2 regions of the Microbacterium sp. S308A+ genome follow, and region 2 is predicted to be linked to the other one. Evidence: predicted binding sites of a transcription regulator. Region 2 holds the regulator's gene; the other holds the start of a gene.
What was found. Region 2 encodes HrcA, which represses chaperone genes, less so after heat shock. Its sites were predicted from a motif close to TTNGCACTCGNNNNNNNCGAGTGCNAA; they were not measured.
Positions count from the first base shown of each region.

Region 1 (11,850 bases), on a different contig from region 2:
TCCCCCGCAGCGAGGTCGAGTCGCGACTCAGCGGCATCCCCCGCCATGAGCCCGAGATCCTCTCCGCGGCCGCCCTCGCACGCGTGGGGCGCAGGGCGATCGCCGCCGGCCGGGAGCTCGCCGGGCCCGAGCCCTTGTACCTCCGGGCGCCGGACGCACGTCCGCCCGTCTCGCCGAAGCGGGTCGGCGTATGATCCGCAGAGCCACCGTCGCCGACCTGGAGGGGATCATGGCTCTCGAGCACGCGGCCTTCCCGGGCGACGCATGGAGTCCGCAGTCGATGGCGGCTGAGCTCGCCGGCACGCACGGGCACTACGTCGTCGACGACGAGGACGGCGTGCTGGTCGGCTATGCGGGCCTCCGCGCCGTCCGCGGATCGCGTGACGCCGATATCCAGACCATCGCCATCGAAGAGGCGCATCGGGGGGAGGGGCGCGGGCGGCGCATGCTGCGCGCCCTGCTCGCCGTGGCCGTGGAGCGTGGCGCGCGGGAGGTCTTCCTCGACGTCCGTGCCGACAACGCGCCCGCGATCGCGCTCTATGCGTCCGAGGGCTTCGAGGAGATCGGCCGTCGGCCCCGGTACTACCGTCCCGACGGCATGGACGCGATCGTGATGAAGGTGGCGCTGGATCCCGCGCGCCAGACGGAGGGGGTCTCCGCGTGACGGGACCGCTGGTGCTCGGCATCGAGACGAGCTGCGACGAGACCGGGATCGGGGTCGTCCGCGGGCGCACGCTCCTGTCCAACACGATCGCCTCCAGCATGGACGAGCACGCCCGGTACGGCGGTGTCGTGCCCGAGGTCGCCGCTCGCGCCCACCTCGAGGCGCTGGAGCCCTCCATCCGTGCGGCGCTCGCCGAGGCGCGGGTGCAGATGTCGGACATCGATGCGATCGCGGTCACGAGCGGCCCGGGGCTCGCCGGAGCCCTCATGGTCGGGATCGGAGCGGCCAAAGGCCTCGCGGTCGCGCTCGACAAGCCGCTCTACGCGGTCAACCACCTCGTCGGTCACATCGCCGCAGACATCCTCGACCCCGACGCCCCGCCGCTGGAGTATCCCACGATCGCCCTCCTCGTGAGCGGTGGCCACACCTCGCTGCTGCATGTGCGCGACCTCACGACCGACGTCGAGCTCCTCGGCGAGACCGTGGACGACGCAGCAGGCGAGGCGTTCGACAAGGTCGCGCGGATCCTCGGGCTGCCCTATCCCGGCGGCCCGCAGATCGACCGGGTGGCCGCTGACGGCGACCCCCGTGCGATCGCGTTCCCGAGGGGGCTGTCCCGCGCCTCCGACCTTGCCGCCCATCGTTATGACTTCTCCTTCTCCGGCCTCAAGACCGCGGTGGCCCGGTGGATCGAGCGTGCCGAGGCGGCGGGCGATCCCGTGCCCGTCGCCGATGTCGCGGCCAGCTTCCGCGAGGCCGTCGTGGACGTGCTGGTGACCAAGGCGATCGCCGCCTGCGCCGATCGGGGCGTACCGCGGCTGCTCCTGGGCGGAGGGGTGATCGCCAACCGGCGTCTGCGGGAGCAGGCGCTCGCCAGAGCGGAGGCGGCGGGCATCACCGTGCGCATCCCTCCGCTGAGCCTCTGCACCGACAACGGCGCGATGATCGCCGCCCTCGCAGCGGAGCTCATCTCCTCCGGACGCCGGCCCTCGACTCTCGCCTTCGGGGCGGACTCGACCCTCCCCGTCACGGAGATCCAGGTGGATGAGGGGCCGGCGCCTGTGCAGGCCGGAGCAGGACGATGAGCGGGGAGGGCCCGCAGCCGGAGCGTTTCGCCCGGCTGCCCACCGTGCCGACGCCGCTGAGCCCCGAGAGCGGCTCTGACGTCGCCGAGGGGGCATTCGTCCGGGACGCCGCCTGGACGCCGTCCGACGGCAGCGAGCTCCGACCCCGTCCGGAGGCGCGGCTGGCGCCATGGGCGCTCCTGGCCGCGGTCGTCGCTCTTGTCGCCTCGTTCTTCGTCGGCTGGGGGATCCCGCTCGGGATCCTCGCCGTGATCGCTGCGATCCTCTCGATCCGCCGCCCGGCCGAGAGCCGGGGCATGTCGCTCTGGGCGCTCGTGCTCGCCCTCGTCTCCTGCCTCTACAGTCTGGGCTGGCTGGCGTGGGCCGCATACGGTTCGGGCCTGTTCGGCTCCTGAGGTCCTCCCTCCTCCGCGGACGCTCCCTGACGGAGAGGACTCGGGGACCGGCCTACGGCACCGCGATCGCCGCGCGGTCTCCTGCAGGACCTCCAGGGCGAGAACCGACGGCTCTGAGGCCCGGCCGGATCAGACGCGGTCGGCGAGGATCGCCTGCCGCCTCTCGCCGGCTCGCACGAGGAGGAGCGTCGCGGCCGTCGCTCCCTTCAGCGTCAGCCTCCGTCGGAAGGCGGAGGGGTCGATGTCGACGCCCCGCTTCTTGATCTCCACCGTGCCGACGTCTGCGGCGCGGAGGACGGCGTTGATGGCCTTCGGATGCAGGGGAAGCACCTCGCGCACACGGAACGAGACGGCGAGCGGGCTCTCCGACGGCGCATCCGAGGTGAGATAGGCGATCTTCTCGTCGAGCATCCCGGCGTCCATGCCCCGCGCGAGATCGCCGATGAGGCGGGCGCGGATCACGGCGCCGTCGGGCTCGTGGAGGTAGGCGGCAAGAGGGCGGACCTCGGCGTCGGGACTGTCCGACGCCGCGACGAGCTCGTGAGTCTCCTCGCCGCGCACGACCATGGCCGCGCGCCGCACGCCGGGGCGGGCGAGCGCACCCGACCACAGGACGAGCTCGACCACGCTGCCGTCCGCGCTCACCCACTGGGCCTCGGCGTCGGCGGGCAGAGCGGCCCGGTCGTGCCCCGGGCCGAGCTTGATCCCGGCGGACATGCTCGCTGCGAGAGCGAAGGCCCAGTCCAGCGGGGGCGAGTAGTCGGCGGCGGAGACACGGCGGGTCTCCCGGTGCCCGGCCGTGCGCCGGGCGGGGTCCAGCCACACCGCGTCGGCGGCGGAGAGGTCCGTCTCCTGCGCGATCCCGTGGCGCACGACGACGTCGTCCCCGAAGGGCGCGAGGTTGTAGGCGGCGAGCGCGGCGGTGACCTCGTCGGCGTCCACCGCGGTCACGCCCAGCCCGGCGCCGGCGAAGGCGAGCGCGTCTCCGCCGATCCCGCAGCCGAGGTCGGCGACACGTGCGATCCCGGCGGCCCGCATCCGGCCGGCGTGCCGGGCGGCCACGCCGAGACGGGTCGCCTGCTCGAGCCCCGCCCGGGTGAAAAGCATCCGGTCGGCGAAATCGCCGAACTTGGCGCGGGCCTTGGCTCGCAGGTGGGCCTGGCCGACCACCGCGGCGACGAGGTCGGGCCCGTGCCCGGCGGCGCGGAGGCGTGAGACGGCGGCAGCGGCCGCACCTGTCGTCTCGACCGGGCCCAGGGAGTCCAGCAGGCGCAGGCCCTCGGACGTGAGCAGCGCGGTCAGTTCGGCCATCTCCACGGGACCCAGCCTAGGAGGCACGCGGCGAGGCCGTGAATTGGCACTCGCATTGCGGGAGTGCCAGCCATGCGCCTAGACTGTGGTTAGCACTCTCAGGCTGAGGGTGCTAACGAGTCTTTGAACCGTCAAGAAAGAGGTAGACCGTGTCGGTTTCCATCAAGCCGCTCGAGGACCGCATCGTCATCAAGCAGGTCGAGGCCGAGCAGACCACCGCGAGTGGCCTGGTCATCCCCGACACCGCCAAGGAGAAGCCCCAGGAGGGCGAGGTCGTGGCGGTGGGCCCCGGCCGCATCGACGACAACGGCAACCGCGTTCCGCTCGATGTCGCCGTCGGCGACCGCGTTCTCTACAGCAAGTACGGCGGGACCGAGGTGAAGTTCGGCGCCGACGAGTACCTTGTGCTCTCGGCCCGTGACGTCCTCGCGGTCGTCGTCCGCTGAACGACACCCACTCTCGCTCGGAAGGCCCGGTGCTTCTGCACCGGGCCTTCCGTCGTCTCCGTCGCGCTCCCGCGGCGTCCCGCCGATCGCGATCCGGCCACAGAGGCGAGCGATCCTGCCAACAGGGTCTGGCCCTGCCCGCCGCGTCCGCACCCGGGAATAGGGTTGTGCGGTGACATCCCCCTCGCGCAGCACCCAGACCACCGGCATCGCCTACACCGTCGGGGCCTACGTGATCTGGGGGATCCTGCCGCTCTACTTCCTCCTCCTCGCCCCGACAGGACCGTGGGAGCTCGTCGCCTGGCGGGTCCTGCTGTCGCTCGTCTTCTGCGCGATCCTGCTCACGGTCACGCGCGGATGGGCGGCATTGCGCGCCGTCGTCCGTCAACCGCGGCTGCTCGCCCTCACGGCCCTCGCGGGTCTGCTGATCTACGTCAACTGGCAGGTGTTCATCCTGGCCACCCTCTCGGGCAACATCGTCGAGACGAGCCTCGGATATTTCATCAACCCGATCGCGATGGTGCTCCTCGGCGTCTTCGTGCTGCACGAGCGGCTCCGGCCGCTGCAGTGGGCAGCGATCGGGATCGCCGCGGTGGCCGTGCTGGTGATCATCTTCGCGCACGGGTCCTTCCCGTGGATCGCCCTCTCGCTCACCGCCTCCTTCGGCGTCTACGGGCTGGTCAAGAAGCAGATCGGCCCCGCTGTCGACGCCGTGAGCGGGCTGACGCTGGAGTCTCTCTGGCTCGTCCCGATCGCCGTTCTGCAGCTGGTTCTCGTCGCCGCGGACGGGGGGATCACGTTCGGCTCCTCCGGGCCTTTGCACACCGTGCTCCTCGCCTTCGCGGGGGTGGCGACCGCGGTGCCGCTGCTGCTCTTCGCCGCGGGAACCCGTCGCATCGCCCTCGCCCTCGTCGGGATGATCCAGTTCATCACCCCTGTCATGCAGTTCGTCGTCGGGGTGGTGCTCCGCGGTGAGGACATGCCGTTCGAACGCTGGGTCGGGTTCGCGATCGTGTGGGTCGCGATCGCGGTCTTCCTCCTGGACCTCGGGATCGCCACGCGCCGGGGACGTGCGGAAGAGATCATCGAACCCGTGTGAGGGATCGTTAGCGCACCGAGACAAACGAAACCCGGAACCTCTGTCGCCGCGAACTACTGTTGATGCACCGAGTGTGGCCGTCCGAAGAAGCACGGCCACGTTCAGCCACGCAAAGGAGCATCATGAACGCACTCAAGGCTTCGCGAGTGGCCAAGGCGCTCACCGGGATCGCGCTCGTCAGCGCATCCGCACTGGTGATCGCCGGCTGCAGCGGAAACCCCGGGACGACGCCGTCCGAGACGTCGGGAGGAGGCAAGCCCGCGGCCGACCTGACCCTGAAACTGGGCTCTCTTCTCCCGTCCACCGGAACGCTCGCGTTCCTGGGCGCGCCGATGGAGGCCGGCGTGCAGCTGGCCGTCTCCCAGGTGAATGACGCGAAGGCCGGGATCACGATCGGTCTCAGCAGCGCCGACGAGGGCGATCTCGACAACAAGGCGTACGAGACCTCGATCACCAAGCTGCAGAGCGAGGGTGTCTCGGCCGTCGTGGGCGCCGCCTCGTCGAGCGTGAGCAAGCTCATCCTCGACGGCAACGTCGGCAGCGGCATCCTCACGATCTCGCCCTCCAACACCTCGCCGGACTTCACCGGGATCAACCCGATGTACTTCCGCACCGCGCCGAGCGACCTGCTCCAGGGCGAGGTCCTGGGCAACCAGATCGCGGAGGACGGCAACAAGACCCTCGGCATCATCTATCAGAACGACCCGTATGGGACCGGGCTGTACCAGGCGATCAAGGACACGTTCACGAGCACCGGCGGCACGGTCGTCGCGGAGGCCTCGTACAACCAGGGCGACGGGCAGTTCGACGCCCAGGTCCAGACCATCGCCGCGGCCAAGCCCGATGCCGTCGCCGTGGTCTCCTACGAGCAGTTCAAGACGATCGCGCCGCTCCTGGGCAACGCGGGCATCAACACCGGCAAGCTCTACATGGTCGACGGGAACCTGTCCAACTACGCCAAGGACAGCCTGCCGGTCAAGCTGGAGGGCTCGAAGGGGACGCGCGCGGGAGCCAAGCTCCCGGACGACTTCCTGGACCAGCTCAACAAGGTCTGGACGGCGAAGGGCAACCCGCCCATCAACGACGTGACCTATTCGTCCGAGGCCTATGACGCGGTGATCCTCGTCGCGCTCGCCGCCCTGAAGGCGGGATCGACGACGGGCAAGGACATCGCGGCCACGATGCGCGAGGTCTCCGGCGGGACCGGCGACGGGGAGAAGTGCACCACGTTCGCCGAGTGCGCGAAGATCATCGGCGACGGCGGGACTGCGGACTACGACGGCCTCTCCGGCGAGATCACTTTCGACGACAAGAACGACCCGAAGGGTGCGGCGATCGGCGTCTACGAGTACGGCGCCGACAACAACAACACGCGGATCAAGTAGGTCTCTGCGAGACGGGAGGCGGTCCGGGCAGGCCCGGGCCGCCTCCCGCTGTGTTCGCGGGGCGGATGCCCGGTCTCTGCCGCAGTGCCCGTGTCAGGTGCAAGATCGAGCGGCTAGCCTGGAGGCGCCGTCGAAAGGAGCGCCCGATGTTCGACAGCCCGCTCTCGGCGTCTGCGTATGAGGTCCTCGGTGTCGTCCCGGGCGCCGAGGAGGAGGAGCTCAGGCGGGCGTACCGCCTGCGTCTTCGCCTCGCCCATCCCGACACCGGCGGTGATGCCCTCTCCTTCGTCGCGGTGCAGCGGGCGTGGGAGCTCATCGGCACGCCCGAGGCGCGGGCCGCCTACGACAGCGGGCACGGGTTCGCCGCGGGGGAGCGGTGGCGCGGGTGGGACGAGCCGGAGACCCGCACCGGGTCACGGCTCAGGGCGACCTCGTACGGCCGCGCCGGCGGATGGCATCGGCGGAGGTATCTCGCGCTGGCGCGTGAGTGGGCGGGCGCGGAGGTCTCTGATCCGTATGATCCCGCGTTCGTGCGACAGGTCCCCAAGGAGCTTCGCCGGCTGCTCGCCGACGCCCTTGCCGAGGAGGAGACGGCGCGCACGGTGTCGGATCTCGGGATGGGCTTCACGATATGGCACGACGTCGCCACGGGCCCGTCCGACGCCGGCGAGGAGGGACACAAGCTCGATCACATCGTGCTCGGCCCCACCGGCGCCTACGGGGTGAGCTCGCTCGACCTCGGCGGGATCGCCCGCTTCCGCGGCGGGGAGATCATCGGACCGGACGTCGGGCCACGAGCGCCCGTGACCGTGCTTCTGACCGGCCTGCGGGCTGTGGCACGGACGACGCGGGTGCGCTTCGGCGGCGGTGTCGTGGCGGTCCCGGACGACGCGCTCGCCCAGGCGGCCGTGTCGCTCGGCACGGTCCGCGGAGTGCCCATCGTCGTGACCCGCCGCAGCGCTCTCGCGACCATGCTCCGCGGCGGTGTGCCAGGAGGACGACCCGTCGGAGGCAACGAGCTGTTCGACATGAGGACCCGCCTGCAGCAGGCCATCCGCTTCGCCTAGCCGCGTCGCCCTCCGCAGGGCGCGGCTAGGCGGCGTCCTGGCCGAGCGTGCCGAGGTAGAGGCCGATGACCTTGGGGTCGTTCAGCAGGTCGCGGCCCGTCCCCTCATAGGCGTCGCGGCCCTGGTCGAGGACGTAGCCGCGGTCGCAGATCTGCAGGCAGCGGCGGGCGTTCTGCTCGACCATGATCGTCGTCACGCCGGCCTTGTTGATGTCGGACACCCGGATGAAGGCGTCGTCCTGGCGAACGGGCGAGAGGCCCGCGGACGGCTCGTCGAGCAGGAGCACCGAAGGATCCATCATCAGCGCTCGCGACATGGCGACCATCTGCCGTTCGCCGCCGGAGAGCGAGCCCGCGCGCTGGTTCAGGCGCTTGCCGAGCTCCGCGAAGATGCCGGTGACGAACTCCAGCCGCTCGGCGTACGCCTTCGGCCGCTGGTAGAGCCCCATCTGGAGGTTCTCGGCGATCGTCAGCGAGGGGAACACGTTGTTGGTCTGAGGGACGAAGGCCACACCACGGGCGACGAGCTTGTCCGCCTTGAGCCCGACGATGCTCTCGCCCTTCACGGTGATCTCTCCCTCGCGAACGTTGACCATCCCGAAGATCGACTTCAGAAGCGTCGACTTCCCCGCACCATTGGGCCCGATGATGCCGATCAGCTCGCCCTGCCGGGCGATGAGGCTCGCCCCGTTCAGGATGTTGACCCCAGGGAGGTAGCCGGCGTGGACGTCCTTCAGCTCCACCACCACGTCGTCCGCGCGGTCGTGCGCGGTACCGGCCTGCGGCGCGTCGGTCATGTGCGGTCCTCCTCGATGTCGTCTCCGGCGTCCTCCGCGGCGATCTCCTGCGCGACCTCGGCCTCGATCACGGTGCGGGTCGCCGTCGCCTCGGCCGGGTCGAGCACGGTGATCCGGCCGGTGACGGCACCGAGGTCCACGTCCTGATGCGCGCCGAGGTAGGCGTCGACCACCGCGGGGTCGTCCATCACGGTCTCCGGCGGGCCCTCGGCCACCACACGACCTTCGGCCATCACGACCACCCAGTCCGCGATGTGCCGGACCATGTGCATGTCGTGCTCGACGAAGAGCACGGTCATCCCGCGATCCTTGAGGTCGAGGATGTGGTCGAGCAGCGACTGCGTCAGCGCGGGGTTCACGCCCGCCATCGGCTCGTCCAGCATCACCAGACTGGGGTCGCTCATCAGCGCCCGTGCCATCTCGAGGAGCTTCCGCTGCCCTCCGGAGAGCGAGGCGGCGAAGTCCTTCTCCTTCGCGTCGAGCTTGAAGCGCACGAGCAGCTCGCGCGCCCTCTGCTCGATCTCACGATCCTGTCCGCGCCAGAGGAAGGGGAGCAGGCTCGTCCAGAACCGCTCCCCGCGCTGGCCGGGAGCCCCGAGCTTCATGTTCTCCAGCACGGTGAGGAGCGACAGCGACTTCGTGAGCTGGAAGGTGCGCACCTGTCCCATCCGCGCCACCTTGAACGAGGGGATGCCGGCGAGGTTCTTGCCGTCGTACCTCCAGGACCCGGCGTTGGGCTTGTCGAAGCCGCAGAGCAGATTGAACAGGGTGGTCTTGCCCGCCCCGTTCGGGCCGATGAGTGCGGTGATCGCGCCACGCGGGATCTCGAGGTGCTCGACGTCGACCGCGGCGAGACCCCCGAAGCGTCGGGTGACGCCGTCGGCGACGAGGATCGGGTCCGCCTTCGCGACGCCTGGAGCCGCGGGACCCTTCGCGAGCCCTGTGGTCTTGGGACGGCGGACGCTGCTCGCCTCCGGAGGAGCCGCCTGCGCCCCGGGGGCGCTGTTCTCATTTGACAAAGGTCATCTCCCTCTTGTCGCCGAGGATCCCCTGTGGGCGGAAGATCACGATGAGCATGAGCACCACGCCCACGAGCACGAAGCGCACCGTCTCGGCCTGCACGCTCGTCATGGGGAGGTACCCGGCGGCGGCGAGCTGCGGGATGAGGTTGCCGAGGAAGGCGAACACCACCCAGAAGACCACCGCGCCGAGTGTGGGGCCGAACACCGTCGCCGCGCCGCCGAGCAGCAGGATCGTCCAGAGGAAGAAGGTCAGCGACGTCGAGTAACTCCCCGGGACGACCGCCGAGGGGAGGACGAAGACGATGCCGCCGAGGGCGCCGATGATCCCGCCCAGCACCAGTGCCTGCATCTTGAAGGCGAAGACGTTCTTGCCGAGCGAGCGCACCGCGTCCTCGTCCTCTCGGATGCCCTTGAGCACCCGGCCCCAGGGGCTGCGCATGAGCGCCCAGACGAGGACGACGACGATCGCCAGCATGACCAGGCCGAACACGCGGTTCCACAGGTCCGTCTCGTTGTACGTCCACGGGCCGAAGCCGTAGGTGCCGGGAGGGAACGGGTTGATCTCCCGGAATCCGGCGCTGTAGCCGGAGAGGCCTCCGGCCGAGTTCGTCCACTTCTTGAACAGCTCGGTGAGGAAGAGGAGCCGGACGATCTCGGCGGCCGCGATCGTCGCGATCGCGAGGTAGTCGGCCCTCAGACGCAGCGTCGGGATGCCGAGGACGAGCGCGAACGCGGCGCCGGCGAGAAGGCCGATGAGCATGCCCAGCCACCAGGGGAGGCCGAAGCTCAGCACCGAGATCGCATAGCCGTAGCCGCCGACGGCCATGAACGCCGCCATGCCGAAGTTCAGCAGGCCCGCGTAGCCGAAGTGCACCGCGAGACCTGTCGCGGCCAGCGCATAGGCGATCGTGACCGGGCTGAACAGGTAGGCGGCGGTGTTGCCGAAGATGGTTCCGAAGTCCATGCGTCAGCCCAGCCTTTCCTTGCGTCCGAGGAGTCCTTGCGGTCGCACCAGGAGGATCACGATCAGCGCGACCAGGGCGCTCGCGTACTTGAGGTCGGAGGGGATCCACAGGGTCGACACCTCGACGGCGATCCCCACGATGAGGGAGCCGATGAGCGCGCCGATCGCGGAGCCGAGACCGCCGAGCGTGATCGCGCAGAACATCAGGAGCAGCATCTGCATGCCCATGTCCCACTTCACCCCGGGGCGGAAGTAGGCCCAGAGGATGCCGGAGAGGGCGGCCAGCACGCCGGCGATGATCCAGACGATCCGGATCACCCGATCGACGTCGATGCCGGAGGCGGCCGCCAGCTGCGGGTTGTCGGAGATGGCCCTGGTGGCCTTGCCGATCCGGGTCCTGGTGAGGAAGAGGGCCATCGCGATGATCACCGCGAGGCTCGTCCCCATGGCGATCATGTCGATGTAGGAGAGCGAGATCGGGCCGAGCTGGATCGGCGTGGGACTCGCGCCGGGAAGCTGGTACGTCCCGCCGCCGATGATGTACTGCAGCGCGTAGCGGAGGGCCAGCGAGAGGCCGATGCTGACGATCATGAGCTGGACCACGCCGAGCCCTCGTCGTCGCAGCGGCCGCCAGAGCCCGGCGTCCATCGCCCAGCCGAGGACGGCTCCGGCGATCACCGCGGCGGCGATGCCGAGCCAGAGGGGGAGGCTCCACAGCGAGCTGACGATGAGGGCGACCACACCTCCCCAGGTCACCATCTCGCCGTGCGCGAAGTTCGAGAGCCGGGTGGTGCCGTAGATGAGAGCGGCTCCCATCGATGCGAGTCCGAGCAGGAGACCGAAGTTGATCCCGCCCACCAGCCTCGACAGCAGCTGATCGACGAACGAGGTGGTCTGGCGTTCGCCCTCGCCGAGGAAGAGGTTGATGATCTTCGTCCCCGTCAGCCCGAACTCCACCTCCTGCGACGCCGAGTCGCCCTCGACGATCACGCCTTTCGGTAGGGTCGACTCGTCGACGGTCAGGGTGTAGGTCGCCTTCTCCGGGACGTAGAGGCGCCACTTGCCCTCCGCGTCGGTCTCGGTGTCGGCGGAGAAGCCGTTGCCCTCGACCTTCACCACCACGCCCTCGATCGGCTTGTCGTCGTAGGAGATCACCCCGGCGAAGTAGAAGTCCGTCTTCTCCTGGCCGTCGTCGGCCAGGGCGCTGTGGGGCCCCTGGAGCACCATGAACGCGGCGGCGAGCAGCGCGCACACCAGCGTCACCAGCCATCGTCGGGTCGGTGCGACGGTCGTCCTCTGTTCCACGCATCCTCCACGGTGAGTGCGTCGTCTGCGGCACCCCATCGCGTCGCAGGTCTCCGAGCGTAGCCTGAGATGTTCCGTACGCCTACCGGGTCGCCCGCACCGGGGCGAGACGCGGTCCGTCCAGGGAATGAAGGCGACCGGTTCCGCCTTACAATTGACAGACGCGAGAGGAGCCCTCATGGAGCAGCACGACCCGTTCGGATTCGTCGGACTCACCTACGACGACGTGCTGCTGCTGCCGGGGCACACTGATGTGATTCCCAGCGAAGCCGACACATCTTCGCGTGTGACCCGACGGATTTCGGTGGCGA
Region 1 is NZ_JBNAFT010000002.1:223,564-235,413, forward strand. It holds gene tsaB (tRNA (adenosine(37)-N6)-threonylcarbamoyltransferase complex dimerization subunit type 1 TsaB) at 1-194, shown strand, start outside; gene rimI (ribosomal protein S18-alanine N-acetyltransferase) at 191-664, shown strand; gene tsaD (tRNA (adenosine(37)-N6)-threonylcarbamoyltransferase complex transferase subunit TsaD) at 661-1,749, shown strand; gene ACP15J_RS06870 (hypothetical protein) at 1,746-2,144, shown strand; gene ACP15J_RS06875 (THUMP-like domain-containing protein) at 2,274-3,461, opposite strand; gene groES (co-chaperone GroES) at 3,605-3,901, shown strand; gene rarD (EamA family transporter RarD) at 4,074-5,000, shown strand; gene ACP15J_RS06890 (ABC transporter substrate-binding protein) at 5,123-6,385, shown strand; gene ACP15J_RS06895 (DnaJ domain-containing protein) at 6,532-7,452, shown strand; gene ACP15J_RS06900 (ABC transporter ATP-binding protein) at 7,478-8,248, opposite strand; gene ACP15J_RS06905 (ABC transporter ATP-binding protein) at 8,245-9,267, opposite strand; gene ACP15J_RS06910 (branched-chain amino acid ABC transporter permease) at 9,257-10,234, opposite strand; gene ACP15J_RS06915 (ABC transporter permease subunit) at 10,238-11,461, opposite strand; gene guaB (IMP dehydrogenase) at 11,718-11,850, shown strand, end outside.
Region 1: a site for HrcA is predicted at 3,499-3,525, ahead of groES (co-chaperone GroES). Genes of this name have one in related genera too.

Region 2 (11,850 bases):
TGCTCCCTCTCCAGCACGCGGAGCAGACGATCCTGCGGGCCGAGCAACTGCACCATGGCCACGCCGTCGGCGTGCATGCGTTCGATGACGGGCGCACCGCCCCTGTCGTTCTCCCTGTCAGAAGCCAACGAGCTTGTTCTCCTCGATGTTGCCGAGCACGTGAGCGTGCACGTGGAAGACGGATTGTGCGACGCTGGCGCCGTTGTTGAAGATCAGACGATACTCCCCGTTGGCGTGCTCGACCGCGATCCGCTTCGCGGCTGCGACGATCTCGGCGAGCAGGGACGGGTCGCCCGCGGCGAGCTCGGTCACGTCCTTGTAGTCCTCGGTCTTCGGGATCACGAGCGCGTGCAGCGGCGCCTGCGGGGCGATGTCCCGGATGGCGAACACCCGGTCCGTGTCGAGCAGGACCTCACCGGGGATGTCCCCGGTGAGGATGCGCGTGAAGATCGAAGGATCTGACATGCGTTCCATCCTAGCGATCGCGCCGATTCCGACAGGGCGGAGAACGCCGTCAGCGCCTGGCCCCGCTCGCCGGCGCGCACGTCACCAGCGGCCCCGGAGCACGTTGAGGGCGGCAAGGGCAGCGGGACCCGCCGTCGAGGTGCGCAGGACGGTCTCACCGAGCAGCATGCGCTCGGCGCCTGCGGCCGAGAGCCGCTCAAGCTCCTCGGTCGCGATGCCGCCCTCCGGCCCGACGACGAGCACGACGTCGCGCCCGTCGTCCTGCAGCGTGCTCACACGTGTCGTCGCGGCGGGATCGAGGACGAGGACCCGCTGCGATGCCGCACGACTGGCGATGTCCGCCGTGGTCTCGACGGCCGAGACCTCTGGCACCCAGGCGCGATGCGCCTGCTTCGCCGCCTCCCGGACGATCGTCGCCCAGCGCTCGCGACCCTTCGCCGCCTTCGTCCCGTCCCACCGGGAGACGCTGCGTGCGGCCTGCCAGGGAACGATCTCGTCCACGCCGAGCTCGCACGCCGCCTGCACCGCCCGCTCGTCCCTGTCGCCCTTCGCGAGCGCCTGGACGAGAATGACCCTCGATGTCGGCGCCGGGCGCAGCTCACGGGTCTCGACACGGACAGCCACGCTCCCCGGCCCCGTCGTCTCCACGACGCCGCCGAGCCAGACTCCACCTCCGTCGCCGAGAGTCACCCGCTCTCCCGCCCGTACCCGCCGCACGACCGCGGCGTGCCTCGCTTCGGCACCGCCCAAGGTGACGACGTCCCCCGGCTCTGCCCCGGCCGCGTCCGCCGTGAGGAAGTGCAGCGCCACGATCAGCCGTTCCGGAACCGGTCGCGCAGCTTGGAGAAGAGCCCCTGGTGGAACTCGGCGAGCTTGGGCGCGGGCGCCTTGGCTCGCTTCGCGAAGTCCTCGATGAGAGCGCGCTGCTTGCCGTCGATCCGTGTCGGAGTGACCACCTGGACCCCCACGCGAAGGTCGCCGCGCTGACTGCCGCGCAGCGGGGTGATACCACGGCCCTTGATGGTCAGCACGTCTCCGGACTGCACGCCGGGACGGATCTCCAGGTCGACCGCGCCGTCGAGCGCGTCGATCTGAGCGGAGGTGCCGAGGACGGCATCGGTCATGGCGACCTCGAGCGTGGCCAGCAGGTCGTCGCCGTCACGGCTGAAGGACGGATGCGGGGCGACGGTCACCTCGACGTAGAGGTCGCCGTTCGGACCACCGGCTCGGCCGACCTCGCCGGAGCCGGGGAGCTGCAGGCGGAGACCGGTCTCGACTCCCGCCGGGATGTCCAGCCCCACCGTCCGCCGCGAACGGACCCGTCCTTGGCCACCGCAGGTCGCGCACGGGTACGGGATCGTCGTGCCGTAGCCCTCGCAGGATCCGCACGGCTGCGTGGTGACCACGGTGCCCAGAAGGCTCCGCACCTGCTGCTGGACATGGCCGGAGCCTCCGCAGATGTCACAGGTGACCGGCGAGGTCCCCTCCTGGCAGCACGAGCCATGGCAGGTCTCGCAGAGAACGGCCGTGTCCACCTCGATGTCACGGTGCACCCCGAAGACGACGTCGTCGAGATCGAGCGTGATGCGCACGAGGGCGTCCTGTCCACGCTCTCGACGTGAGCGCGGACGGGCCGAACGTCCGCCCCCGCCTCCGAAGAACGTCTCGAAGATGTCGCCGAAACCGCCGAAGCCCCCGAAGCCGCCGCTCTCGTCCCCGCCCATGTCGTATCGACGGCGCGACTCGGGGTCGCTCAGGACATCGTAGGCATGGGTCACGAGCTTGAAACGCTCCGCGGCCTCCTCGCTCGGATTCACATCGGGATGGAGCTGTCGCGCCAGTCGACGGTAGGCCTTCTTGATCTCGTCCTCGCTCGCCTCGCGCGAGACGCCCAGGACTTCGTAGTGGTCCGCCACAGTCACCTTTCCTTCGCCGGCGTCTCCCGCGCCGGCCTCCGCGCACCGCTCAGCGGCCCGCCTCGTCCTCGTCGAGCAACCGCGACAGGTAGCGGGCCACCGCCCGCGCCGCGGCGAGATTGCTCGGATAGTCCATGCGCGTCGGCCCCATGACGCCCACGCGTGCCGTCCCGCTGGGGGTGACGTAGTTGCTCGCCACGATTGAGGCCTCCGGGATGCCGAACGCCTCGTTCTCCGCACCGATGCTCGCCGCCAGTCCCTGCTCGTCCGTGACCATCTCGCTCATCAGACGCAGGAGCGTCACCTGCTCCTCGATGGCCTCGAGAAGCGGGTGGATACTGCCCCGGAAGTCGTGCTCACGACGGGCGAGGGTCGCGGCCCCCGCCATCACCAGCCGTTCCTGACGGAACTCCTCCAGCTCCTCCTTGATCGCTCGACATGCACATGTCTGCGCCAACGCCAGCGCGGTCCCCTCCGGAGCGTCCTGCAGTTCGTCGATTCGCTCGAGCCCTCGGCGCACCGACCGTCCCACGAGCAGAACGGTCATTCGCGCACGCAACGCGGCGAGCTCGGCCTCGCCGAGGTCGAGCGGCAGCGGGATGAGACGCTGCGAGACGCCGCCGGCATCGGTGACGAGCACGGCGAGCAGCCGGTTCGGGGCAAGAGCGACGAGCTCCACATGCGTGACGTGGGCACGGGCGAAGGAGGGGTACTGGGCCAGCGCGACCTGGCCCGTCAGCCGAGTGAGCACCCGAACCGTGCGCACCATCAGGTCGTCGAGATCGGCTGGATCCGTCAGGAACGCGGTGATCGCACTCCGCTGCGCGGTCGAGAGCGGGCGGAGCTGCGCGAGATGGTCGACGAAGACGCGATAGCCCTTGTCGGTCGGCACCCGTCCCGATGACGTGTGCGGAGCCGCGATGAGCTCCTCGTCCTCGAGCTGAGCCATGTCGTTGCGGATGGTCGCGGCCGAGACGCCGAACGCATGGCGCTCGACGATGGACTTGCTCCCGACCGGCTCGTTCGTCTCGACGAAGTCCTCGACGATCGCGCGGAGGACCTGGAGACCCCGTTCGGTGACCATCTCGCCTCCTCTGCTCGCCGGACCGCGACGTTTCCTGTCGATGACAGATTGGCACTCCATCCTGTCGAGTGCCAATTCTACCGGTCTCCGACGGGGACGCGCCCGCCCTTCTCCCGGTTCATCCGCAGCGGCGAGCTCGGCTGGCCATGTTTCGACGACGCCCTCTCGATCCGGCTGTTCGGCAACGAGACCGCGACCGTCCCGCGACGCCGGACGACGAGCCTCGAGCTGCTGCCCTGATCCTGATCCTGATCCTGATCCGAGATCGGGCGATGACTCAGTCGGTGAGGGTGCGGACGACCGCGTCGGCGAGGAGACGACCCCGCAGGGTCAGGACGATCCGCCCTCGCAGGGCTTCCGTCCCGATGACGAGACCGTCCGCGATGAGTCCGGCGACACGGCCACGGGCTGTGTCGGGCAGCGCGTCGAGCGGAAGCCCTTCCGCCATGCGAGACCGGAGAAGAACCCTTTCGAGTGCGCGGGCCGACGGCGCAGGACGCTCGGTGCCTGCTGCCGGGGAGTCGCCTGCTCCCAGCCGCGCCGCGTATGCCGCCGGATGCTTCACGTTCCACCACCGCAGGCCGGCGATGTGGCTGTGCGCCCCCGGACCGAAACCCCACCAGTCCGTCCCTCGCCAGTAGGCCATGTTGTGCTGTGAACGCTGAGCAGGCGTCCGTGCCCAGTTGCTCACCTCGTACCAGTCGAACCCTGCGCCGGCGAGCACGGCGTCGGCGAGCTCGTACATGTCGGCCTGCAGGTCGTCGTCGGGGGCGGGGACCTCACCGCGCCTGATCTGACGTGCGAGCTTCGTCCCCTCCTCGATGATCAGGGCATACGCCGACACATGGTCGGGGGCGAGAGCGACCGCGGCGTCGAGCGATTCCTGCCAGTCCGCGAGGCTCTCTCCCGGAGCGCCGTAGATGAGGTCCACGCTCACCGCGAGCCCCGCGTCACGTGCCGCAGACACCGCTCCGCGGACGTTCTCCGGGCGATGCGTGCGATCCAGCGCGGCGAGCACCGACGGCACCGCGGACTGCATCCCGACGGAGAGGCGCGTCACCCCTGAACGCGCCAGCTCGTCTGCGACCAACGGGGTCACGGTGTCCGGGTTCGCCTCCACCGTCACCTCCGCCCCCTCGCGGATGCCGAACGCGTCGATCGCACCCTTCAGCATCCGGGCCAAGTCGCCTGGGGGCAGCAGAGTCGGGGTGCCACCGCCGAAGAACACCGTGTCGAGCGGGCGGAGTGCACCGCGCTCCGCGAGCACGTCGCGGGCGATCGCGATCTCCGAGAGCAGCGTGTCCGCGTACTCGTCCTGGCTCGCCCCGCGCAGCTCCGAGGAGGTGTAGGTGTTGAAGTCGCAGTATCCGCAGCGGACCCGGCAGAAAGGCACGTGCAGATAGGCCGAGAACGGCGCGGTGATGTCGACGAACAGGTCCTCGGGCAGACGCCCGTCGCGCGGAGCGGGATCCCCCGACGGAAGGGACCCGGCCATCAGGCGGGGGTCGCGTAGAGCGGAGAGATCCCCCGCAGGTAACGGGCGAAGAGCTCCCTGCGCCGGCGACGGACCAGAGCCGGCAGCACCCGGTACAGGAGCGTGTTGGGCGCGTCGAAGGCACGGACGGTGAACCAGACCTCGTCCGACTCCTCGCGCCAGTCGACGTCGAACGACTCCTCGCCGCTCACCACCGAGCCGCCCACGGTTCCCAGCACGAAGCCGACCCGACGTGCCTCCTCGCTCACCGAGATCACACGCAGCTCTGCGTCCGCGTTGAAACCGGCGACCCTGCCGCGGACGCGCAGCGTCATCCCCGCGCCGGCGAAGGGAGTGCCCTCGCCATCGGTACGCTGCTCGATCGCGCTCTTGCTCGGAGCGATCGGCGTTCCCTCCGCGTCGAAGCTGACCCCTGCATACCCGGGACCCGAGGCCGGCCGCAGATCCTCGAGCTGGAGACCGGCCGCGCGCTGCGCGGTCCAGGAGAGCAAGGCGTCGCTCGCGGTGCGAAAACGCTCCTCACCGCTGCCGATACGCCAAGACTGCTCAGCGGGGATGCTCCGCTCCGGCGGATACTGCATGAGATCCGGGGCATGAGTGGCCCCGACCGCGGCGTAGTCCACCGTGCCTTCTCGGAATGTCCCGCGACGCATGCGTTCCACCCTACTGTCCCTTCCTTGACGAGACGGCAAAGCTTCCCTCCGAGACGGCCGTCACCTCGCGCAGGTATCCCGCCATCGTCCGCCGCTGCATCGCCCTCAGCAACGGGCCGAGGAGCCGCCACATCGGTGAGGCGGGACACGACAACGATCGAGCGGTGAACAGGCCGTCCTCCGTCAGCTCGAAGGACTCCTCCCCGTAGAGCGGATGCCCCCGGCGCGTCTCGTACCCGAAGCCCGCCTCACCCGCCCAGACCACGCGCACCGGCTCACGGAACAGGATGCCGAGCACCCGGAGGGAGAGCATTCCCTCCGCGTCCGGCGTCGGCTGTCCGGCTGGTGCCCCGAAGCCGACCCGCCGTTTGAGCTCCCAGGACGAGACCAGCTCGGCGACGGCGGCCCGTCGGTGCGGCGGGACGGGTGTCGACACCTCGTGCGTCCGCATCCCGGTAGGCGGATCGAGGATCGGCATCCGCGTCGTCCCGCGCCCGTACGCCGGGAGGCGCATGAGCTACTTCTTGTCCTTGCCTTCGACGTCGCCGGACAGCGCGGCGATGAACGCCTCCTGGGGGACCTCCACGCGGCCGACCATCTTCATGCGCTTCTTGCCTTCCTTCTGCTTCTCCAGGAGCTTGCGCTTTCGGGTGATGTCGCCGCCGTAGCACTTGGCGAGCACGTCCTTGCGGATCGCGCGGATCGTCTCTCGCGCGATGATCCTGGCACCGATCGCGGCCTGGATCGGCACCTCGAACTGCTGCCGAGGGATGAGCTTGCGCAGCCGCTCGGCCATCATCGTGCCGTAGCTGTAGGCCTTGTCACGATGCACGATCGAGCTGAAGGCGTCGACCTTCTCACCCTGGAGCAGGATGTCGACCTTGACGAGGTCGGCCTCCTGGGAGCCCGCGGGCTCGTAGTCGAGCGACGCGTACCCCTGTGTCTTCGACTTCAGCTGGTCGAAGAAGTCGAAGACGATCTCGCCCAGTGGAATGTTGTAGCGCAGTTCCACACGCTCCTCGGAGAAGTACTCCATGCCCAGGAGCGACCCGCGGCGAGACTGGCAGAGCTCCATCACCGTTCCCACGTAATCCTTCGGGAGGAGGATCGCTGCCTTGACCATCGGCTCGGAGACGGAGCCGATACGGCCGTCCGGGTACTCGCTCGGGTTCGTGACCGTGACGGTCTCGCCGGTGTCGGACGTGAGCACCTCGTAGATCACGCTCGGCGCCGTCGTGATGAGGTCGAGGCCGAACTCCCGCGACAGGCGCTCGGTGATGATCTCCAGGTGCAGAAGGCCGAGGAAGCCGCAGCGGAAGCCGAACCCGAGGGCGACCGAGGTCTCCGGCTCGTACTGCAGGGACGCGTCCGAGAGCTTGAGCTTGTCGAGCGCCTCGCGAAGCTCCGCGTAGTCGCTGCCGTCGATCGGATAGATGCCGGAGAAGACCATGGGCTTCGGGTCGGTATAGCCCGCCAGCGCCTCGGCCGCAGGCTTGCGGGCGTTCGTGACGGTGTCGCCGACCTTCGACTGGCGCACGTCCTTCACCCCGGTGATGAGGTAGCCGACCTCGCCCACGCCGAGTCCCTTGGTCGGGGTGGGCTCTGGGCTCGACACGCCGATCTCGAGCAGCTCGTGGTTGGCGCCGGTGGACATCATCTGGATCCGCTCGCGCGGTTCCAGCTTGCCGTCGACCATCCGGACATACGTGACGACGCCGCGATAGGCGTCATAGACGGAGTCGAAGATCATCGCCCGCGCGGGCGCGTCCGCGTCTCCGGTCGGACCGGGGATCTCCTGCACGAGGCGATCGAGCAGGTCCTCGACACCGGCCCCCGTCTTGCCGGACACACGCAGCACGTCCTCCGGTCTCCCCCCGATGAGGTCCGCAAGCTCCTTCGCATACTTCTCCGGCTCCGCCGCGGGCAGATCGATCTTGTTCAGGACCGGGATGATCGTGAGGTCGTTCTCCAGCGCCAGATAGAGGTTCGCCAGCGTCTGCGCCTCGATTCCCTGCGCCGCGTCCACGAGGAGGATCGCGCCCTCGCAGGCGGCGAGCGAGCGCGACACCTCGTAGGTGAAGTCGACGTGCCCCGGAGTGTCGATCATGTTCAAGGCGAAGGTCTCGCCCTCGATCTGCCAGGGCATCCGGACCGCCTGGCTCTTGATGGTGATGCCGCGCTCGCGCTCGATGTCCATCCGGTCGAGGTACTGCGCCCTCATGTCGCGCTCTGCGACCACCCCGGTGATCTGGAGCATGCGGTCGGCAAGGGTCGACTTGCCGTGGTCGATGTGAGCGATGATGCAGAAGTTCCGGATCTGCGCCGGCGGCGTCGCGGCAGGCTGAAGCGGAGTGAGGGCGCGTGGTGACATGTCCGGACGATTCTACGGGAGCGATCGAGGATTCCCGGTGCCCTCGCCTCCCCCTCGCCCGATGCGCCCCGGCGGTCGAGGGATCGGATGAGGTCTCCCTAACCCGCGCTCGTCCGGCCGCGGTGATAGTCTCGCGACGTTGCCACGTCGGGACTCGGTTCCTCAAGAGATGGGCTTCCGTCTCACGGGACTCGCTTCCGCCCGCTTCACCACCGCGGGTCGATGATGTTTGAATGACGTCGGACCCAGCGTTGCGTCGGAGACCCCGTGCGGCGTCTGTGAAAGAGAAAGAACACCATCTTGATCAAGTACCTGCTCCGCCGTCTCCTCGGCTGGCTCCTCATGATCGCGGTGGCGACCAATCTGACCTACTTCCTTGCGTGGTCCTTCCTCGATCCGCGCAGCAACTATGTGGGACGTCGCCCCCCGCTCACCCAGGACGAGATCTCCAACGTCCTCGAGCCCCGCAACCTCAGCGACTCCGTCCCGCTTCTCCAACGCTGGTGGACGTGGCTCACCGACATCGTCCTGCACTGGGACTGGGGGGTGAGCCCGGTCGGCCAATCCGTCAACGAGCAGATCTCCTACCGTATGTGGGTCTCGGCGGAGCTCGTGCTCGGGGCGACCATCATCGCCGCCGTCCTCGGCATCGCCCTCGGCGTCTACACGGCGTCTCGGCAGTATCGGCTCGGCGACCGCATCGGTCAGGCCACCTCCATCATCACGATGAACATCAACATCGTCGTCGCGGCCCTCGGCATCGTCCTCCTCGCGATCGGGTTCAACGACCTGGTCGGCGCCAGGGTCTTCTACGTCACCGGGGCCAGCAGCGACGATGTCGAAGGGTTCTTCCCCACTCTCCTCGACAAGCTGCAGCATCTCACGCTCCCGACGATCGCCCTCGTCGTCGTCAGCTACGCGAGCTATCACTTCCTCCAGCGCTCGCTCCTGCTCGACAACATCAAGGCCGACTACGTGCGCACGGCGCGTGCGAAGGGCCTCACAAAGCAGCAGGCCATCCGCAGGCACGCTCTGCGCACGTCGCTCATCCCCGTCGCGACCCAGCTCGCCTTCAGCATCCCCGCCGTCTTCACCGGTGCGATCCTCACCGAGTCGATCTTCGGCTGGCACGGGATGGGTCGGTATTTCATCGACACCATCAGCAAGAACGACATCCACGGCGTCGTGGCGGTCGCCGCCTTCGGCGCCGTGCTGACCGCGATCGGCGCCATCCTGTCCGACATCGCCGTCGTGGTCCTGGACCCGCGAGTGAGGGTGAGCTGACATGAGCGCCACATCCATCCAGCCGCCCGTCGGCCCCGACACGACGGCCGCCCGCCTCCCTCGCAGGCGGATGTCGACGTTCGAGCTGTACTACCGCCGTTTCATGCGCAACAAGCCGGCGGTCGTCGGCGTGGTCATCTTCCTCCTTCTGGTGCTTTTCTCGATCGTCGGCCCTCTCGTCGCACGGTACGACCACGTCTACCTCGACTTCCTGAACCTGGGGACGCCGCCGTCCGCAGACCACTGGTTCGGGACGACGACCGCCGGCAACGACCTCTTCGCACAGGTCGCGGTAGGAACTCAGCGATCGCTGATGATCGCTCTGACGGTGTCGATCGGAACCACTGTGATCTCGGCGGTGGTCGGGACCGCCGCGGCGTACTTCGGCGGCTTCACGGAGCGGATCGCTCTTGTCGTCATCCACTTCTTCATGGTCGTGCCGACCTTCCTCATTCTCGCGCTGGTCTCCAACAGCGCCGGAGGCGATTGGCGGATCATCTCGCTCGTGATGATCTTCACGAGCTGGTTCTTCCCCGCACGAGTGATCTGGACCATGGCCCTCTCCCTGCGCGAGCGCGAGTACGTCCACGCGGCGCGGTACATGGGTGTCCCCGGCATGAGGATCGTCCTGCGGCACCTCCTTCCGAACATCGGGTCGCTCCTCGTGATCAACTTCACCCTCGGCGTCGTCACGGCCGTCATGGCCGAGACCGGCCTCTCCTTCATCGGCTTCGGCGTGAAGATCCCCGACGTCTCGCTCGGATCGCTGATCGGAACCGGCGCGAACACGATCACCAGCGCGCCGTGGCTGTTCTACTTCCCCGCCGCAGCGCTCACGCTCCTCACCGTCTCGATGGCGCTCATCGCCGACGGCCTGCGCGACGCCCTCGACCCCACCTCGGCGGCAGGAGGCCGCGCATGACCGCTCCCCTGCTCTCCGTTCGAGACCTCAAGGTCAGCTTCGCCTCCGAAGCGGGCCGCGTGGACGCCGTCCGCGGCGTGTCCTTCGACCTTGCCCCTGGCCGCACGCTCGGCATCGTGGGCGAGTCAGGCTCGGGGAAGTCCGTGACCTCGCTCGCGATCATGGGGCTCCTCGACGACAACGCCAGAGTCACCGGATCGATCATGTTCGACGGGCAGGAGCTCGTCGGCAAGACAGACCGGCAGATGTCGGCGCTACGAGGCAACGGCATCGCGATGATCTTCCAGGATCCGCTCACCTCACTGACACCGGTCTTCACGATCGGCGACCAGCTCATCGAAGCGCTGACCGTGCACAAGAGCATGTCGCAGGCCGAGGCCACGGCCCGCGCGATCGAGTTGCTGACGCTCGTCGGGATCCCCAGCCCGGAACGACGGATGAGGTCCTTCCCGCACGAGTTCTCCGGCGGCATGCGTCAGCGCGTCGTTATCGCGATCGCGATGGCCAACGACCCGAAGCTCATCATCGCCGACGAGCCCACCACTGCTCTCGACGTGACGATCCAGGCTCAGATCCTCGATCTCATCGGCACCGCACAGCGCGAGACCGGCGCCGCAGTCGTCATGATCACGCACGACATGGGCGTCGTCGCCAAGACAGCCGACGACGTGCTCGTGATGTACGCGGGTCGGCCGGTCGAGCAGGCGCCGGTGAGGGAGGTCTTCCATCAGACGCGCATGCCGTACTCGATCGGGCTCCTGGGCGCGATCCCCCGCATCGACAAGGCCGAGAAGGAGCCGCTCGTCCCGATCAAGGGCGCCCCTCCGCTCCTCATCGGTCTCCCGGACGCATGTCCTTTCGCAAACCGCTGCCCCATCGCGGTCGAGGCCTGCAGGAACGGCGAGCCCCCGCTGCGGCCCGTCGACACCGGCGGAGGCGACGCACATCTCGTCGCCTGCATCCGCGCGGACGAGATCGAGGACGGCCTCATCGGCGGAGCGCCGGTGTATCCGGTCCCGGAGATCCCGGTCGCGGCGATCGAGAGCGTGCCTCGCGCGGAGCGTCCCGTGACCCTCGACGTGCAGAACATGCGCAAGTCGTTCCCGTTACTGAAGGGCGCATTCCTCAAGCGCAAGGTCGGGGAGGTGCACGCGGTCAAAGGCCTCACCTTCGACATCCGTCAGGGCGAGACCATGGCCATCGTCGGCGAGTCCGGCTGCGGCAAGACCACGACGCTGCTGCAGATCATGGATCTCGTCGCACAGACCGACGGCGAGATCACGATCGCGGGCACGCCCGTCTCTCAGGTTCGCGGCGGCAGGGGCGAGCGCCAGCTCCGACGCGACATCCAGATCGTGTTCCAGGACCCGATGGGCGCCCTCGACCCGAGGATGACGGTGACCGACGTCATCGCCGAGCCTCTGCGGGCCATCGGCGTCCCGCGAGACGAGGCCGACGTCCGCGTCGACGAGCTGATGGACCTCGTCGGGCTCGACCCCGCACACGCGAACCGCTTCCCGGGCGCGTTCTCCGGCGGCCAGCGACAGCGCATCGGCATCGCCAGGGCGCTCGCGACCAACCCGAAGATCGTGGTCCTCGACGAGCCGGTTTCGGCTTTGGACGTGTCGATCCAGGCCGGCGTGATCAACCTGCTCGACGA
Region 2 is NZ_JBNAFT010000001.1:207,132-218,981, reverse strand. It holds gene ACP15J_RS01030 (PhoH family protein) at 1-77, opposite strand, end outside; gene ACP15J_RS01025 (HIT domain-containing protein) at 118-465, opposite strand; gene ACP15J_RS01020 (16S rRNA (uracil(1498)-N(3))-methyltransferase) at 547-1,275, opposite strand; gene dnaJ (molecular chaperone DnaJ) at 1,278-2,381, opposite strand; gene hrcA (heat-inducible transcriptional repressor HrcA) at 2,431-3,465, opposite strand; gene ACP15J_RS01005 (hypothetical protein) at 3,514-3,705, shown strand; gene hemW (radical SAM family heme chaperone HemW) at 3,743-4,960, opposite strand; gene ACP15J_RS00995 (DUF1990 family protein) at 4,960-5,613, opposite strand; gene ACP15J_RS00990 (DUF1990 family protein) at 5,624-6,127, opposite strand; gene lepA (translation elongation factor 4) at 6,131-7,984, opposite strand; gene ACP15J_RS00980 (ABC transporter permease) at 8,285-9,268, shown strand; gene ACP15J_RS00975 (ABC transporter permease) at 9,270-10,190, shown strand; gene ACP15J_RS00970 (dipeptide ABC transporter ATP-binding protein) at 10,187-11,850, shown strand, end outside.